One region of the Alkalibacillus flavidus genome, then DNA from elsewhere that is predicted to be linked to it. Evidence: riboswitches for the same ligand, from Rfam matches in the RefSeq annotation. Region 1 holds a riboswitch; the other holds the start of a gene.
The links. A riboswitch is a leader RNA that binds a small molecule or an ion and turns the genes downstream of it on or off. The one in region 1 is predicted to bind S-adenosylmethionine.
Positions count from the first base shown of each region.

Region 2: linked by a shared signal. The riboswitch ahead of metX (homoserine O-acetyltransferase MetX) and the one ahead of metK (methionine adenosyltransferase) in region 1 are both predicted to bind S-adenosylmethionine.

Region 1 covers NZ_JBEPMX010000008.1:10,337-18,324, reverse strand. Annotated here, with positions in the region: gene ABID56_RS08465 (o-succinylbenzoate--CoA ligase) at 1-590, shown strand, start outside; gene menC (o-succinylbenzoate synthase) at 595-1,713, shown strand; gene ABID56_RS08455 (hydrolase) at 1,812-2,144, shown strand; gene ABID56_RS08450 (hypothetical protein) at 2,395-2,958, shown strand; gene ytkD (RNA deprotection pyrophosphohydrolase) at 2,986-3,459, shown strand; gene pckA (phosphoenolpyruvate carboxykinase (ATP)) at 3,510-5,105, opposite strand; SAM riboswitch class I at 5,303-5,407, shown strand; gene metK (methionine adenosyltransferase) at 5,612-6,808, shown strand; gene ABID56_RS08430 (gamma carbonic anhydrase) at 6,858-7,382, opposite strand; gene ABID56_RS08425 (alpha/beta hydrolase) at 7,457-7,988, shown strand, end outside.
Region 2 covers NZ_JBEPMX010000017.1:31,482-39,469, forward strand. Annotated here, with positions in the region: gene ABID56_RS12485 (methyl-accepting chemotaxis protein) at 1-387, shown strand, start outside; gene ABID56_RS12490 (C45 family autoproteolytic acyltransferase/hydrolase) at 571-1,611, opposite strand; gene trhO (oxygen-dependent tRNA uridine(34) hydroxylase TrhO) at 1,796-2,770, shown strand; SAM riboswitch class I at 2,847-2,959, shown strand; gene metX (homoserine O-acetyltransferase MetX) at 3,050-4,087, shown strand; gene ABID56_RS12505 (O-acetylhomoserine aminocarboxypropyltransferase/cysteine synthase family protein) at 4,100-5,419, shown strand; gene ABID56_RS12510 (homoserine dehydrogenase) at 5,432-6,406, shown strand; gene yfkAB (radical SAM/CxCxxxxC motif protein YfkAB) at 6,496-7,629, shown strand.

The DNA of each region.
Region 1 (7,988 bases):
TGACAGAAACAGCATCACAATTTTCGACGCTCGACGATGACAACGCGTTAGATAAACTAGGTTCAGCTGGTAAACCTCTATTCCCTAATCAATTATTGATTGTACATGAGGGCGAGAGTTTACCAGCTAATCAAGTAGGAGAGATTATGGTAAAAGGTCCAAGTGTGACGTCTGGTTATTATAAACGTGAAGCGGAAACGGCGGAAAAATTAGAGTATGGTTGGCTGAAGACAGGCGATTTAGGTTATCTTGATGATGATGGTTTTCTCTTTGTTGTTGATCGTCGAAAAGATTTAATCATATCAGGCGGTGAGAATGTTTACCCGGCTGAAATTGAAAGTGTTCTTAAAGGACATCCAGATGTCATCGACGTTGGCGTTGTAGGACAAACAGATTCTAGGTGGGGGCAGGTCCCTGTTGCGTTTATCGTATCGGGTAAGCCAGTGGAAGATCTGGATTTAGACGCTTATAGTCACGCCCATTTAGCGAAATATAAAGTACCTAAAGCGTGGTATGATATCGATGAATTACCGCGGAATGCCGCGAAAAAATTATTACGTCATCAATTACAAGCTCGATTAGGGGAGTGAGCGTATGAATCTTAAAGACGTTGTCGTCAGGCAAGTTGCCATGAAATTAAAACAACCCTTCCAAACGGCAAATGGCCTCGTGGTGACACGTGATACGTTAATTATTGAAGCGTATGATCATGATGGTTATGTCGGTTACGGAGAATGTGTCGCATTCGCTGATCCGTTTTATACGCCAGAAACAACGACGACTGCCTGGGATATGTTAAAGCATTTTATTTTACCAGTTATTCAAAAGAGCCGTATTGACCATCCTAATCAAGTGCATGATACGTTATCAAGTATTCAAGGTCATCAAATGGCAAAGGCAAGTATTGAAACAGCGCTATGGGATTTATATGCCAAACAACAAGGGATGCCATTAAAAGATATTTTGGGTGGTGTTTACGATCACGTTGAAAGTGGTGTCGTCTTATCATTATCGGATGATTTATCGTCACAAGTGAAACATTATAAGAAAAAAGGTTATAAACGTTATAAGCTAAAAGTGCAAAAAGGGCAAGAGCGAGAAACGATTGACAAAGCGCGTCAAGTTTTAGGGGACGCGCCGATAATGTTTGATGGAAATGGCATTTATGAACCTGAAGATATGCTTCATTTAACGAAACTTGATGATTTAGACTTGCATATGATTGAGCAACCTTTCCGTCAGGATGATTTTTTCTATCATCATCAATTGCGAAAAGAAATGAAAACGAAGATCTGTTTAGACGAATCGATCCAGTCTGAACACGATGCGTTTCAAGCTATGGAACTCGGGGCGGCTGATACATTTAATGTGAAACTAGGACGAGTCGGTGGTTATCATGTTGCACAAATGATCCATCATTATGCGAAAGTGGCGAATATGCCGTTGTGGTGTGGCGGCATGTTAGAAACAGGCATCGGCCGAGCGCATAATGTTATATTGGCGTCGCTTGAACAATTCACATTACCAGGTGATTTGTCTGAGTCAGAGCGGTATTGGGAACAAGACATTATTAAGCAACCGTTTAAAGTTAAAAATGGTCTCGTTCAAGTACCAACAAAACCCGGTATTGGTGTGACAGTCGATCACAAACTAATGGATAAATTAACCGTTAGACAATTCACATTTGATTTGGCAACAACACAACAGTTGTAAACAAGCAAGGGTGCTGCAGGCATTCTTGCTTTCTTTTTTATTTTTGAATCGAATAGAAACCTCGGTTCTGGTTAATAGTAAACGTAGAGGTGGGTATGATGAATGAGAGAAAATTTTATGTCAGCATCGAAACGGGTGAAATTTCAGAAGCGAAAGCAGGCAATAATGATGACTTCGTGATCTATGGAGGACCCGAAGACATCATTTCGCTTCGTGAATGTTTTGATGATTTAAAACGAGCTGAAGCTGACACAGGCTTTCGTGCGACAATACCGTTTAAAGAATACCATCAAGATGATGAAAATGATGCGTATGATTATTTATTCATGAAAGGGTATAAGAAAATTTACGAATTAGGTGACGCAGAAACGAAACACCATATTGAATCCATGCCGTTTTTCGATCAGTTTGAAAAAATTGATGATGATTAACGACAACGATGAAACGAATGTCATATGAATATCGTCTAATAAAGTGAGTTCACAATCAAAGTGGACTCATTTTTTATATAAAACGATATGTAGGACACCTAATCAAATGTCGATTTTTGGTAAAATGATATGAATTAAGGTGTGAAATCAAAAATAATGCCAAACTGATGTTTTAACCCGTCATGAAATAGGAAAACTGAACATATAAATAACATTAACGTACAAAACGGTAAGAAAGGTGGTCACATATATGAAACGCTCATTAATTATTGCACTTATTGCAAGCATAGCATTACTCGTTCTTATTCCATTTTCATATTCTCATTTAAATGCTAGCTCTAATCAATATCAAGGCGCAGAACAATCTGAAATTGCGAATCAACCATTACAGCGAACGAATTTAACAATAGTACAAGCTGAATCAGAGTCGATCGAAGCAACAGATATCGCGAACGTGATGAATCAATTTATGGACCAACTTGTTCAAGACACAAATGATGATTACGAAGTGAAACAATACGATTCACTAAAAGCGCTAAAAGATAGCTTCAGTGACATTGCAGCACCGAAAGTCGTCAACCAATTTGTTGACCATTATTATGCAGAGCGTGACGGCAAATTGTATATTAACCCTACTGAAACACCGCCGTGGTTTGTAGAAGGTGAATCGTTTGAACAAACAACGACAGATGAAGGACATGTTGTCATTGAACAGACAAACACAACAGAACTAGACGGACAATATACAATTGTTATCGAACTTCAATTGAAGGATAACGGTCAACCGTATATAATGGACATACAGTACAAATAAGATTTTACAACAAAGGAACGTGTCCGAGTGGAAGTTTTTAAAGATTACTACGATAACACAGTTAAATTCGTCAAATACGATCAACCTTTTTCAGAACACCCTAAACACGTTTGGATCATTGCGCGGTACCGTGGTAAATGGTTACTCACACAACATGGGGACAGAGGGATTGAATTCCCAGGTGGTAAAGTAGAGCCAGGTGAGACAGCTGAAGAAGCAGCTGTTCGTGAAGTGTATGAAGAAACAGGCGGTATCGTCGATGGTCTAACCTTTATTGGTCAATATTATGTTGATGGTAAAGGTGGTCACATCATTAAAAATGTTTATTTTGCGCAGGTGAATAAACTGGATGATCGAAAGCATTACTATGAAACAAAAGGTCCTGTACTTCTGAAGAAAGTGCCTAAAGATGTTAAAGGTAATCGTAAGTACAGTTTTATGATGAAAGATCGTGTATTAGAAATTGCTTTACAAGAAGTGATGAGGCATCACTTATCATAAAAAAGCTAACCGTTCTTATGAGCGGTTAGCTTTTTTAGATTGAATGAGTATTAGATATTTGTAAATGTTGGGCCAGCTTCGGCTATATCTTTCGTGACGTAATTGAATTGTTTGAAGTTATCGTGGAATTTTACAGCTAATTCTTTCGCTTTGGCTTCATAAGCATCATCATTGCCCCATGTTTTCTTCGGATTGAGCACATCACTTGGTACACCTGGGCAAGTCGTTGGCATATATAACCCGAAAATATCATCTTGTGTGTAATCGACGCTATTCAACTCGCCTTCAAGCGCAGCGTGTACCATAGCACGTGTATGACTCAGTTTCATGCGGTGACCATCACCGTAAGAGCCACCAGTCCAGCCTGTATTGACGAGGAACACTTGCACATCATGCTGGTCAATTTTCTCACCTAACATCTTGGCATAATTGGCGGCAGGTAGTGGTAAAAATGGCGAACCGAAACAAGCAGAAAATGTTGCTTGAGGTTCTGTAATGCCACGTTCAGTGCCAGCTAATTTACTCGTATAGCCACTCAAAAAGTGATACATCGCTTGTTCTTTTGTTAATTTACTAATAGGAGGCAATACGCCGAATGCATCCGCTGTTAAGAAAATAATCGTATTGGGATGACCTGCAATACTTGGTTCTACGATATTGTCAATGTGATCAATCGCATATGCTGCACGCGTGTTTTCGGTTAAACTTGTGTCATCATAATCAGGTAAACGTGTATCCTCATCGACGACGACATTTTCTAAAACAGAACCAAATCGAATGGCATTGTATATTTGTGGTTCTTTTTCAGCTGATAAATTAACCGTTTTGGCATAACAACCGCCTTCAATATTGAACACACCACTTTGTGACCAACCGTGCTCATCATCCCCAATTAAACGGCGATTTTCATCAGCCGATAGAGTCGTTTTACCTGTTCCAGATAAACCGAAGAAGAGGGCGACATCTCCTTCTTCACCGACGTTAGCCGAACAGTGCATCGGTAATACATTTTGTTTTTCGGGTAACATGTAGTTCATAACGGAAAAAATTGATTTCTTAATTTCACCCGCATACTCTGTGCCACCGATTAAGACGATTCGATGTTTGAATGACACGATGATGAACGTTTCCGAATTCGTCCCGTCGACTTCAGGATTCGCTTTAAAATGAGGGGCTGAAATGACAGAGAATGTCGTTTCATGTTCAGCTAATTCGGAATCACTTGGTCTAATGAACATTTGATTGGCGAATAAGTTGTGCCATGCAAATTCGGTAATAACCTCGATCGGTAAACGATGTTTTTCATCAGCACCCGCAAATCCTTTGAAAGAAAATAATTGATCTCGTTCGGCTAAATAGTCTGTTACCTTTTGAAGCAGTTGATTAAACACATCTTCTGAAATAGGTTGATTAACTTCTCCCCAATCCAGTCGGTCTTTCGTTTCCTCATCTTCCACGACAAATTTATCTTTCGGTGAACGCCCTGTGTAATGACCAGTTGTGGCACGCACAGCGCCAGTAGATGTTAAAATCCCTTCCTCACGAGCTAATATGTTTTCAACAAGTTCTGCAATTGATAAATTTTTCTCCGTTTGATCAGCATTGGATAACCGTGATACGAGTGTATCGGCTTCAATTGTTTTCATTGTCAGATCACCCTTTATTTAATATGTATTTATGTGTATGACGTCATTCGCTATTAGTATAACACATTTTAAAAATTAAACCACACTATTCATATAATTTTCACAATTGATTTCGTTTGAAAATTTTCATGTGTGAAAAGCGTCGTCATTTGACACGTCATAGGCATCGCGTTATGATATATCAGTAAACGAAATTTCTCTTATCCAGAGTAAGTGGAGGGAACAGGCCCGATGAAGCTCGGCAACCATCACAACGTGACAGGTGCTCATCCTGATGCAAGGTAACCCTTGGACGATAAGAGCGAAAGGCGATCATTACCTTTCCCTTGTCTAAAATGGGAAAGGTTTTTTTATGACGATATACCAGTTTCACATCATGTGTATATTAAATTAATTCTAACAAAGCTCATGATGCGAAATAAAGCGAAACTATATGAAATGGTTATCTTATTTTCCATAGGGGATAAAAAATCGTAGCAATTAATGATTGAGGAGGAAATGGAATTATGGCGAATCAACGTCGTTTATTTACGTCGGAGTCAGTTACTGAAGGCCATCCTGATAAAATGTCGGATCAAATTTCGGATGCGATATTAGATGAAATCGTATCACGCGATCCAAACGCGCGTGTTGCTTGTGAAACAACTATTACGACTGGACTTGTTTTAGTGTCTGGAGAAATCACAACATCAACGTATGTTGATATACCTACGATTGTGCGTGATACGGTCAAAGATATCGGCTATACACGTGCAAAATATGGATTCGATTTTGAAACGTGCGCGGTACTAACGTCAATTGATGAGCAGTCGGCTGATATTGCTCAAGGGGTCGATGAAGCATATGAGCGACGAGAAGGACATATGTCAGATGATGAAATTGAAGCGATTGGTGCTGGAGATCAAGGTTTGATGTTTGGTTACGCAAGTAATGAAACGAAAGAACTGATGCCACTTCCGATTTCATTGTCGCATAAATTAGCGAAGCGTTTAGCTGACGTGCGGAAAACAGAACTCGTACCGTATTTACGACCAGATGGTAAGACTCAAGTCACGGTAGAATATGATGAAAATGGACAACCTGAGCGTGTGGATACGATTGTGATTTCAACTCAACACCATCCTGAAATTGATTTAGAACAAATTAAAGAAGACGTACAAGAACACGTCATTAAACCAGTTGTGCCGGAAACATTAATTGATGCTGAAACAAAATACTTCATCAATCCAACAGGTCGTTTCGTGATTGGCGGGCCTCAAGGTGATGCCGGTTTAACGGGTCGAAAAATCATTGTCGATACGTATGGTGGTTATGCGCACCACGGTGGCGGGGCATTTAGTGGTAAAGATGCAACAAAAGTGGACCGATCAGCTGCTTATGCCGCTCGTTACGTTGCGAAAAATATAGTCGCAGCGGGATTAGCGGATCAGTGTGAGGTACAATTAGCGTATGCGATCGGAGTGGCGCAGCCTGTGTCGATTTCGATAGATACATTTGGAACAGGACAAGTATCTGAAGAAAAACTTGTCGAGGCTGTACGTCAAACATTTGACCTCCGTCCTGCAGGTATTATTAAAATGCTTGATTTGCGCCGACCTGTTTATAAAAAGACTGCAGCGTACGGCCATTTCGGTCGTTCCGATGAGCAGTTCACGTGGGAACAAACGGATCGTGTCGAGACGCTTAAAGCGAACATAAATTAAAGTAAAGGTTGAACATGAAAGAGATGCTTTCGTGTTCAACCTTTTTTATTTAGGGCTTTCTATTTTGTTGTTCTTGTTTATAGACTTGGCCTTTGTCGACGTACGATTGACGAATGCGGTTCATTTCTTGAATATCGTCATCAGTAATTTCGCGAATGACTTGGGCTGGTCTCCCGAAAGCGAGTGTGTTTGGGGGAATCGTTTTGCCTGGTGGTACTAAACTGCCTGCACCAATAAAGGCATTCTCGCCAATCTCTGCACCGTCTAAAATCGTTGAGCCCATACCTATTAAGGCGTTTTTTCGGATTTGGCACGAATGAAGCAAGACTTGGTGCCCGACGGTGACGCCGTCTTCGAGCACTAATGGCTGATTCGGGCTTTGATGCAACATGCTTTGGTCTTGAATGTTGACGTTTTGGCCAATGTGAGTCGGTGATACGTCACCTCTTATCACCGTTTTGAACCAGACACTGCTGTATGCACCAATTGTTACGTCACCCGATATAACGGCATCATCTGCTATGTATGCGGTTGGATCAATCATTGGATATTGTTCATTATAGGGTAATATCATGTTTGCCCTCCTGAATGGAAAATGTGATAAGATAATTATAACAAATTTTTCGGAATATTGTGGGGAGGAATTAGATGAAAGTTCATCGTAGTCAAGCAGGGAAAGCTGTCGTCGTTATCGTACACGGAGCTTTCGAGCATTCAGGACGATATGAATGGCAAGTAAATAGGTGGACTAAAGCTGGGTATCACGTCATTATTGGTGATTTACCAGGACAGGGTGAAGTTGAAGGGAAACGTGGCCATATTCAATCATTCAATCAATATATTCGAACAGTTGAATCATGGTTAGAGGAAGCCTATCAATTTAATTTGCCGGTCTTTTTGCTTGGTCATAGTATGGGAGGCTTAATTGCCATTCGGACGTTACAAGAAATAAAGCATTCTGTAATGGGTGTTATATTGTCTTCTCCTGGTTTAGGAATGAGAACAGGACCACCTAAAGCGGTTCATTACATATCAACAGTCCTAGATTATATCTATCCTTCACTACGAGTCAAAACGAATATTAACCCGACGTTGGCGACTCGCAACGAAGATTTTCATGAAAGTGATGCAGCCGACCCTTATTTTTTACATCAAGTATCGGTTCGGTGGTTTCATGAGT
Region 2 (7,988 bases), on a different contig from region 1:
AATCGACTTGTGACAAACATTCAAGAACAATCACAAGTGGCTGTAGATTCGATTAAGAAAACACAGTCGTTTACCGAGGAAAATGAAGCCGCAGTTAAGGAGACGCAACGTATTTTTGATGGAATTAATGAAGCGGTGAACAATTTAGCCCAAAATGCAAAACGTGTGATGTCATATTCTGAAGATATGGAAGCGCGTAAAGAGGATTTAAGTGAAATGATTCAGACAATATCAGCTTCTGGTCAAGAAACAGCAGCGAGTGCAGAAGAGATCTCAGCTTCGACCGAAGAACAATTGTCGAGTATCGATGAAATGGATCAACACGCATCACATTTAGTTGGCCTGGTTGACCAATTGCGCGATGAAGTGAAAAAATTTAAAGTGTAAGTGAAAACAAGCTGTGGGCATGCCCACAGCTTGTTTTTGGTAAGATTATCTAACAATGTCGGAACATTGTTAGATAATCAGCTGACATTGTCAGATAAAGTAGCTGGATTGTTAGACATTGAATTAACATTGTTAGATAAAGTAGTTAGATTGTCTAACAATCGATTGAAACGGCAACATCTGTTAATCCATATGTGCGAAGGGTAGATCGGTGTCGACTTCGCCGTGCATGGTTGTTCGTTCAACATCTTCACCGCTTAACCAATCGGCGAAATTAAACGTCGTTACCTCAGCGTCACCACCGAGTGCGAACCAGACGCCTAAGTCTTTTGGAAAATAGACTGATGTGTGAATCGTGCCGGACCAGCTTTTGTAGTTATCGGCAAAGATACCGCCATCGCGGTCATTCATGAGTTGAAAGGCGATATCGGCAGGCATGTTTGGATAACGTTGGTCATTAATCGCCTCTTGTCGTTTGTAGGAATCGACTAAATGGTGACGGTTTTCGCTCGTCAGTTTTTCAAAATGATTCGTACAGACGTTGGCTTCCCTTACTGCAACGCCACGAGGGCTTGCTTCTACAACATATGTTTCACCATTTGGGTCAAGCAAAATATAACTAAATGCATTTCGGTGTGGCACTTCTTGTAGAAATTGCTTGGCTTCCTCGACGTTACGACAATTTTCTAAAATCATCCGTCCGATCATGTAACAGACAAATCCATCTTCAGGCGTTTTACGGTGTGTGAAATTATAAGCCATGACGAGTCCGTGTTCATTCATGCCATCCATGCGTCCCGTTAATCGTGATGTCGGCCCAATTGTCGCTAAACCTCCATCGTTAGGCTGGAATAAACTGAAGCGTCCTTCATACGTTTGCGGGTGGTAATCGTAGTTACGAATCATATAATCACGCTCGGTTAAAATCGAGCAGCCACTTCGATTGATCTCAACGCGGTATCCTCCAAAATCGCGAAGCACATCTTCCATTGGCATCTCTAACCCGTCGCGCAACCCTTCTAGTTCACGCCACATTTGCGGGGCGAAATCCATGAACTTTTGTTTCGTTTCTTCAATATTAATGTGAAACCGCGGTCGTCTAACATTCCAATGTTTCAAGCGGTTATGTATGATTTTCGACTCTTTTAAAGCTTGCCCTTGTTCAAAACCGAAATCGCCATGACTGCCACGGTATTGAACAATATGACTTTCGATTGGCTTCATCGTATCACCTCATTTTCACTGTCAAACATAACTCTATCACGGACTAGAAAACTTTTAAATGTGAACGCTTTTGAACACTTACGCAAATTGATTTCGTTGCTGAAATGGCTATGATATTATATAATACAGTGTTGATGAATTTAGCTAATTAATAAATAAAAAATATATAAGCAAGGTGGTCATTATGTCTAACAAGGATTACAGAGTATTGCTTTATTACAAGTACGTTCCAATTGACGATCCGGAAACGTTCCGTGATGAGCATTTACAATTCTGTTTCGACCTCGGATTAAAAGGTCGGATTTTAGTTGCTGAGGAAGGGTTGAACGGAACCGTTTCAGGTACAGTTGAACAAACGAATAAGTATATGGAAGCTTTGCGTGAAGATCCACGTTTTGCGGACATGGAATTCAAAATTGATGAAGCGGACGATCATGCATTTAAGAAAATGCACGTCCGTCATCGCGACGAAATCGTTAATTTAAGTTTGGATGAAGAAGAGGATGTGTCGCCGATCGAAGACACAGCTGAATTCCTCGATCCGAAAGAATTTTACGAAGAAATGCAGCGTGATGATGCGATTATTCTCGATGCGCGAAATGATTATGAATATGATGTCGGTCATTTCCGTGGCGCAATTCGTCCGGATATTCGTACATTCCGTGAATTACCTGAATGGATTAAAGAAAATAAAGACATGCTTGAAGGTAAACGTGTCTTAACGTATTGCACAGGTGGAATCCGTTGTGAACGATTCACTGGTTGGTTGAAAGAAGAAGGCATTGATGATGTCGGACAATTACATGGTGGTATCGTCACTTACGGCAAAGACCCTGAAGTGAAAGGCGATTTGTGGGACGGTCAATGCTATGTGTTTGATGAGCGCATTACAGTGCCGATCAATCAGGTTGAACATAATGTTGTCGGCCGCGATTATTTCACAGGTGAACCATGTGAACGTTATATTAATTGTGCAAATCCTGACTGTAACGAACAAATTCTTTCCTCTGAAGAGAACGAGCATTTTTATTTAAGAAGTTGCTCACCTGAATGCCGTACGCACCCTCGCAACCGTTATATCGAGGAGCACGGTTTAACAGAGGAAGAAGTCCAAGCTAAATTAGCGAAGATTGAAGCATCGAAAAAACAAGAAGTTTAATCTTTTTGTTGACGTTCGTATAACGGCATGGTAAGGTGCATATAATCAAATTAACAAAATTGTATAACAAATTAAACTCTTATCAAGAGTGGCTGAGGGACTGGCCCGACGACGCCCGGCAACCTTCAAACAACGGTTTGAAAGGTGCTAATTCCAGCAAAGCGAATGATTTGCTTTGGGAGATAAGAGAGACAAATGGATTCGTCTATTTACACCTCTCTATCTTTAAAAGATAGGGAGGTTTTTTTATGGTTTTGAAAGCGAAAGGATGACAGCAATATGAACCGAGTCACTGATCGTGTAGCTATTCCGAACGTGACGTTAGAGTCAGGGACGTTTCTTGAAGAAATTGAACTTGTTTATGAACGCGCTGGAACAAAAGGTAAACCCATCATCCTCGTTTGCCATGCTTTAACAGGCAATCATATCACAGTAGGTACAGAAGATTCCCCTGGATGGTGGCGAGGGTTAATCCATGAAGGAGGTTATGTTGATCTCGATCAATATGAGGTGATCACTTTTAATACATTAGGTGGATGTCATGGCTCTACAGGGCCCTTATCGCTAAGTCCAGAAACGGGCCAGATATATGGTGCTGATTTTCCGACTTTAACAGTCCGTGACTTAGTCGAGATTCAATTTTTAGCTTTAAAAAAGTTAGGTGTTCATCAACTCCATTCTGTTATGGGAAGTTCATTAGGGGGCATGCAAGTGCTGGAGTGGGCGGTGATGTATCCGTGGTTTATTAAATCGATTATTCCACTAGCAATTACTCCTCAGTTCAGTGATTACGCAATCGCGTTTAATCATATTTCGGCTCAAGCGATCCGCCAAGATCCTAATTGGCAGCAAGGAAAAATCCCGAAAGACGGACTTGGTTTAGCACGTTCGATTGGCATGATTACCTATCGTTCTGCGCCGTTATTCCAATCGCGGTTTAACCGAGAGCACGATGGTGATCAATATCAAGTCGTGCATTATTTAAACTATCAGGCAGAAAAAATTGCCGAACGTTTTGATGCGAATAGTTACTTAGTTTTGTTAGAGGCGATGAACAGTCATGATCTTAGTCGAGGACAGGGTGATTTAGAACAAATATTTTTTGATTGGCAAGTCCCTGTATATGCATTTGGTTTTGAACATGACTTGTTATATCCGCCAGAAGATATCCAAAAATTTATCCAAGATCTTCAAGCATTTGATAAGGAAGCCCGTTATATACATGTTGATACAGCATTTGGTCATGATGGATTTTTAGTTGAATTTGATCATTGGGGACCAGAAGTTGAAAAGGTCCTTCAACAAATAGATAAATAAGGAGCGATTAATATGAGTAATCAAGAACAGTATCGAGTCGAAACAATTGGAATTCACGGTGGTTTAGAAGCAGATCCAGCAACGGGAGCACGCGCATTACCGATCTATCAAACGAACTCTTATCAGTTCAATCATACAGAACACGCAGCAAATTTATTTTCTTTACAAGAAGAGGGCTTTATCTATTCACGTATTGGCAACCCAACAGTCGGAGTGTTTGAAGATCGAGTGGCTCAGTTAGAAGGAGGCATTGGTGCTTTAGCTTTTTCCAGTGGTATGGCGTCGATTTCAGGTGCGATTTTTAATTTAGCTGAAGCAGGAGATGAGATTGTAGCAGCTTCTACGTTATACGGAGGCACATATAATTTATTTTCAACGACATTGCCGAAGCATGGCATTACGACACACTTTGTCGATCCAACTGAACCGGAAAATTTCCGCCAAGCAATTACACCGAATACGAAAGCGGTGTTTGCTGAGACGATTGGAAACCCTGGTTTACACGTATTAGATATAGAAAAAGTAGCAGAGATTGCGCATGAAGCAGGTGTACCATTAATCGTTGATAATACATTCCCGACACCTTATTTACTTCGTCCAATCGATTATGGAGCAGACCTCGTCGTACACTCAGCAACGAAATGGTTAGGTGGCAATGGCACGACACTAGGTGGTGTGTTAGTTGATGCTGGTAAATTTGATTGGAATTCGTCAAAGTTTCCGGGCTTTACGGAACCTGATCCGAGTTACCACGGCATTGTATATGCTGAAGCACTACCTGAGGCCGCATTTATTACGAAGGCGCGTGTTCAAGTGCTTCGTGATACTGGGGCGACATTAAGCCCATATAATGCCTTCCAATTAGCGCTAGGGCTTGAAACATTACATGTGCGTATGAAAGAACATGTTGCGAATGCCCATCGCATTGTCGAATATTTAGATCAACATCCAGCGATTGATTGGGTGCTATATCCAGAAAAAGATGACCATCCATCACAGTCATTAGCGGCTAAATATTTACCTAAAGGTGCTGGATCAATTGTGGTGTTTGGTATCAAAGGTGGAAAAGAAGCAGGTGCTTCTGTAATTGATAACGCTCAATTATGGTCGCATTTAGCTAATGTCGGTGATGCGAAAAGTTTAATTATTCATCCAGCAAGTACTACGCATCAACAGTTAAATGAAGAAGAACGCAAAGCATCTGGCGTAACTGAAGATTTAATTCGCTTATCTGTTGGCATCGAACATGTCGATGATTTAATTGCTGACTTAGAGCAAGCGATTGAAACAACGACTGGCAAAACATCACAGGTAAGTGAGGTTCATTCATAAAGGAGGCTTGTTATGGAGCCGATTCGTGTTGCATTATTAGGTTTTGGGACAGTGGGTCAAGGAGTTTATGATCATATAGAAAAAGAACAACAATCATTAGCGCAAACGTTAAATCGCCCAGTTCAAGTAACGGCAGTACTCGTCAATGATGAATCGAAACATCGTGACGTGGCGAACCATGTCTTACTCACGACCAATATAGATGATGTGCTAGCTCAACCGATTGATATCGTGGTTGAAGCAATCACAGGGGTTGAGTCAGCGTATCAATACGTCACAGAGGCCATTGAACAAGGATGCCACGTGGTGACTGCCAATAAGGCTATGTATGCAGCAAAAGGCGGGCAGCTACAAGACCTAGCTGAAGAGCATAGGGTGAACGTAAAATACGATGCTGCTGTGGCTGGTGGCATTCCGATTATTGACACGCTAAACCAGATTCATCAACTTGAATCCGTTCATCGGATCGAAGCGATTTTAAATGGAACATCCAATTATATCTTAACCGCGGTTGCTAAAGAGGGATTAACTTTTCATGAAGCGTTAACTCAAGCGACACGACTCGGTTACGCAGAAGCGGATGCAAGTCATGATATTGATGGATTTGACGCCTTGAATAAAGCTTATATATTAGCCGATTTACTTCGAAAAGATCATCAGGAGATCACAGTCATTCGTCGAAAAGGCCTTGATCAATTGCAATTAGATGAAGTTCTGAATAACCCAACTAATCAAGTATTAAAGCCAATTGTAACGATTAATGCTACATCAGAATCTGCGATTGAGGTTGTTATTGAGCCGACGTGGGTTGATGAAAGCCATCCACTATCTTCGGTTGATGGCGTACAAAATGCGATTGTTATATCTAGTGATCGACTTGGATCTTTAAAATTAGAAGGAGCAGGAGCAGGTGAGAAACCAACTGCTCATGCAATTGTGCAGGATATTGTCAAAACGGTGAAAGAAGATAGTCGAATCTTAGTCTAGTTTTATACAGTATGGGAAATCGTCCGTTAGTAATCTATTCGTTATGTTAGAATGATGATAGATTATGACGTTTAGAAAGGACGAAATTTATGCAATTGAGTAATCAACACCGAGAATTATCACCTAGTTATGATCCGTGGGAAGCGTATATGGACGTTGATGAACACGGAGAACTCGTGCTCTCTAATATTGAATTCACGACAACGCATTTATGTAATATGCGTTGTCGTCACTGTGCGGTTGGCGATACATTAATGACTCGCGACCCTGATGCACTACCGATTGATTTACTTTTAAAACGATTAGATGAAGTACCGCATTTACGGACTTTGAGTATTACGGGTGGCGAACCGATGTTATCGAAAAAGTCTGTGGAACAATACGTCGTCCCGTTATTACGTTATGCCCATGAACGTGGGGTTCGCACGCAAATTAATTCTAATCTAACACTACCTTACGAGCGTTACGAGGCTATTATCCCTTATTTAGATGTCCTACATATTTCACATAATTGGGGCACCGTTGATGAATTTGCGGAAACGGGTTTTGCTTTAATGGAACGGACGCCTTCATTTGATAGTCGTGCCATGTTTTTCGATCGGTTAGTTGATAATAGTCAACGCCTTTCTGCAGAAGGTGTCATGGTCTCAGCCGAAACCATGTTAAATGGCCGCACGTACCCACATTTACAAGAAATTCATGAACATGTCTTACAAATGGGGTGTACCCGTCACGAGATTCACCCGATGTATCCAGTCGATTTCGCGAAAGATTTAGAGACATTATCGCTCGATGAGATGAAACAGGGGATTCGTCATTTACTAGATATTCGTGATCAAGATGTCTGGATGCTTTTCGGAACACTGCCATTTTATCCATGTAGTCAGTCAGATGATGATTTAGAATTACTGCAACGTCTAGATCAAGCGAAGAATGTCACAGTCCGTAATGATCCTGATGGGCGGTCACGATTAAATGTGAATATCTTTTCTGGTGAAGTGACGGTGACAGACTTTGGGGATGAGCCAAGTCTTGGTAATATTCAACATACACCTTTAGTTGAAAGTTTCGACCAGTGGATGGCATCTAATCTAGCGCAGTCATTGAATTGCCATTGCCCAATGGCGAAATGTTTAGGTCCGAATGTGTTAGTCAAAGACACGTATTATCCAAACGTTGATTTCCAGAAGCGACAGGCTAAAATTTCTCTACAAAATCGATAGTTTTTGATGCAGGGCGGATGGTCATACCATTCGCTCTGTATTTTTGACTCTGTTAGGTTTAGTGGAGATTTTCAAAAAATACAGCACTTAGTTGTTGAATTGTGAGAAGCGAAGGTGGCGACTCCTGCAGGAACAGCACGAGTCTCGAGACCCCACAGGCCACGCTTTTCGGCCGAGGAGGCTCGAGCCGTGCCTGCGGAAAGCGTCTACCGAGAGCGGATCGCAATTCAACAACGGACTGTATCAAAGTTTTATCTTTCAACAAATAATCTTATTATTCCGATTATTTAAAATGGCATTGTGATTTCGATTTTAAAACGGTATGATATCCCTTAATACTTATTAGTGGGAAAGGAGTC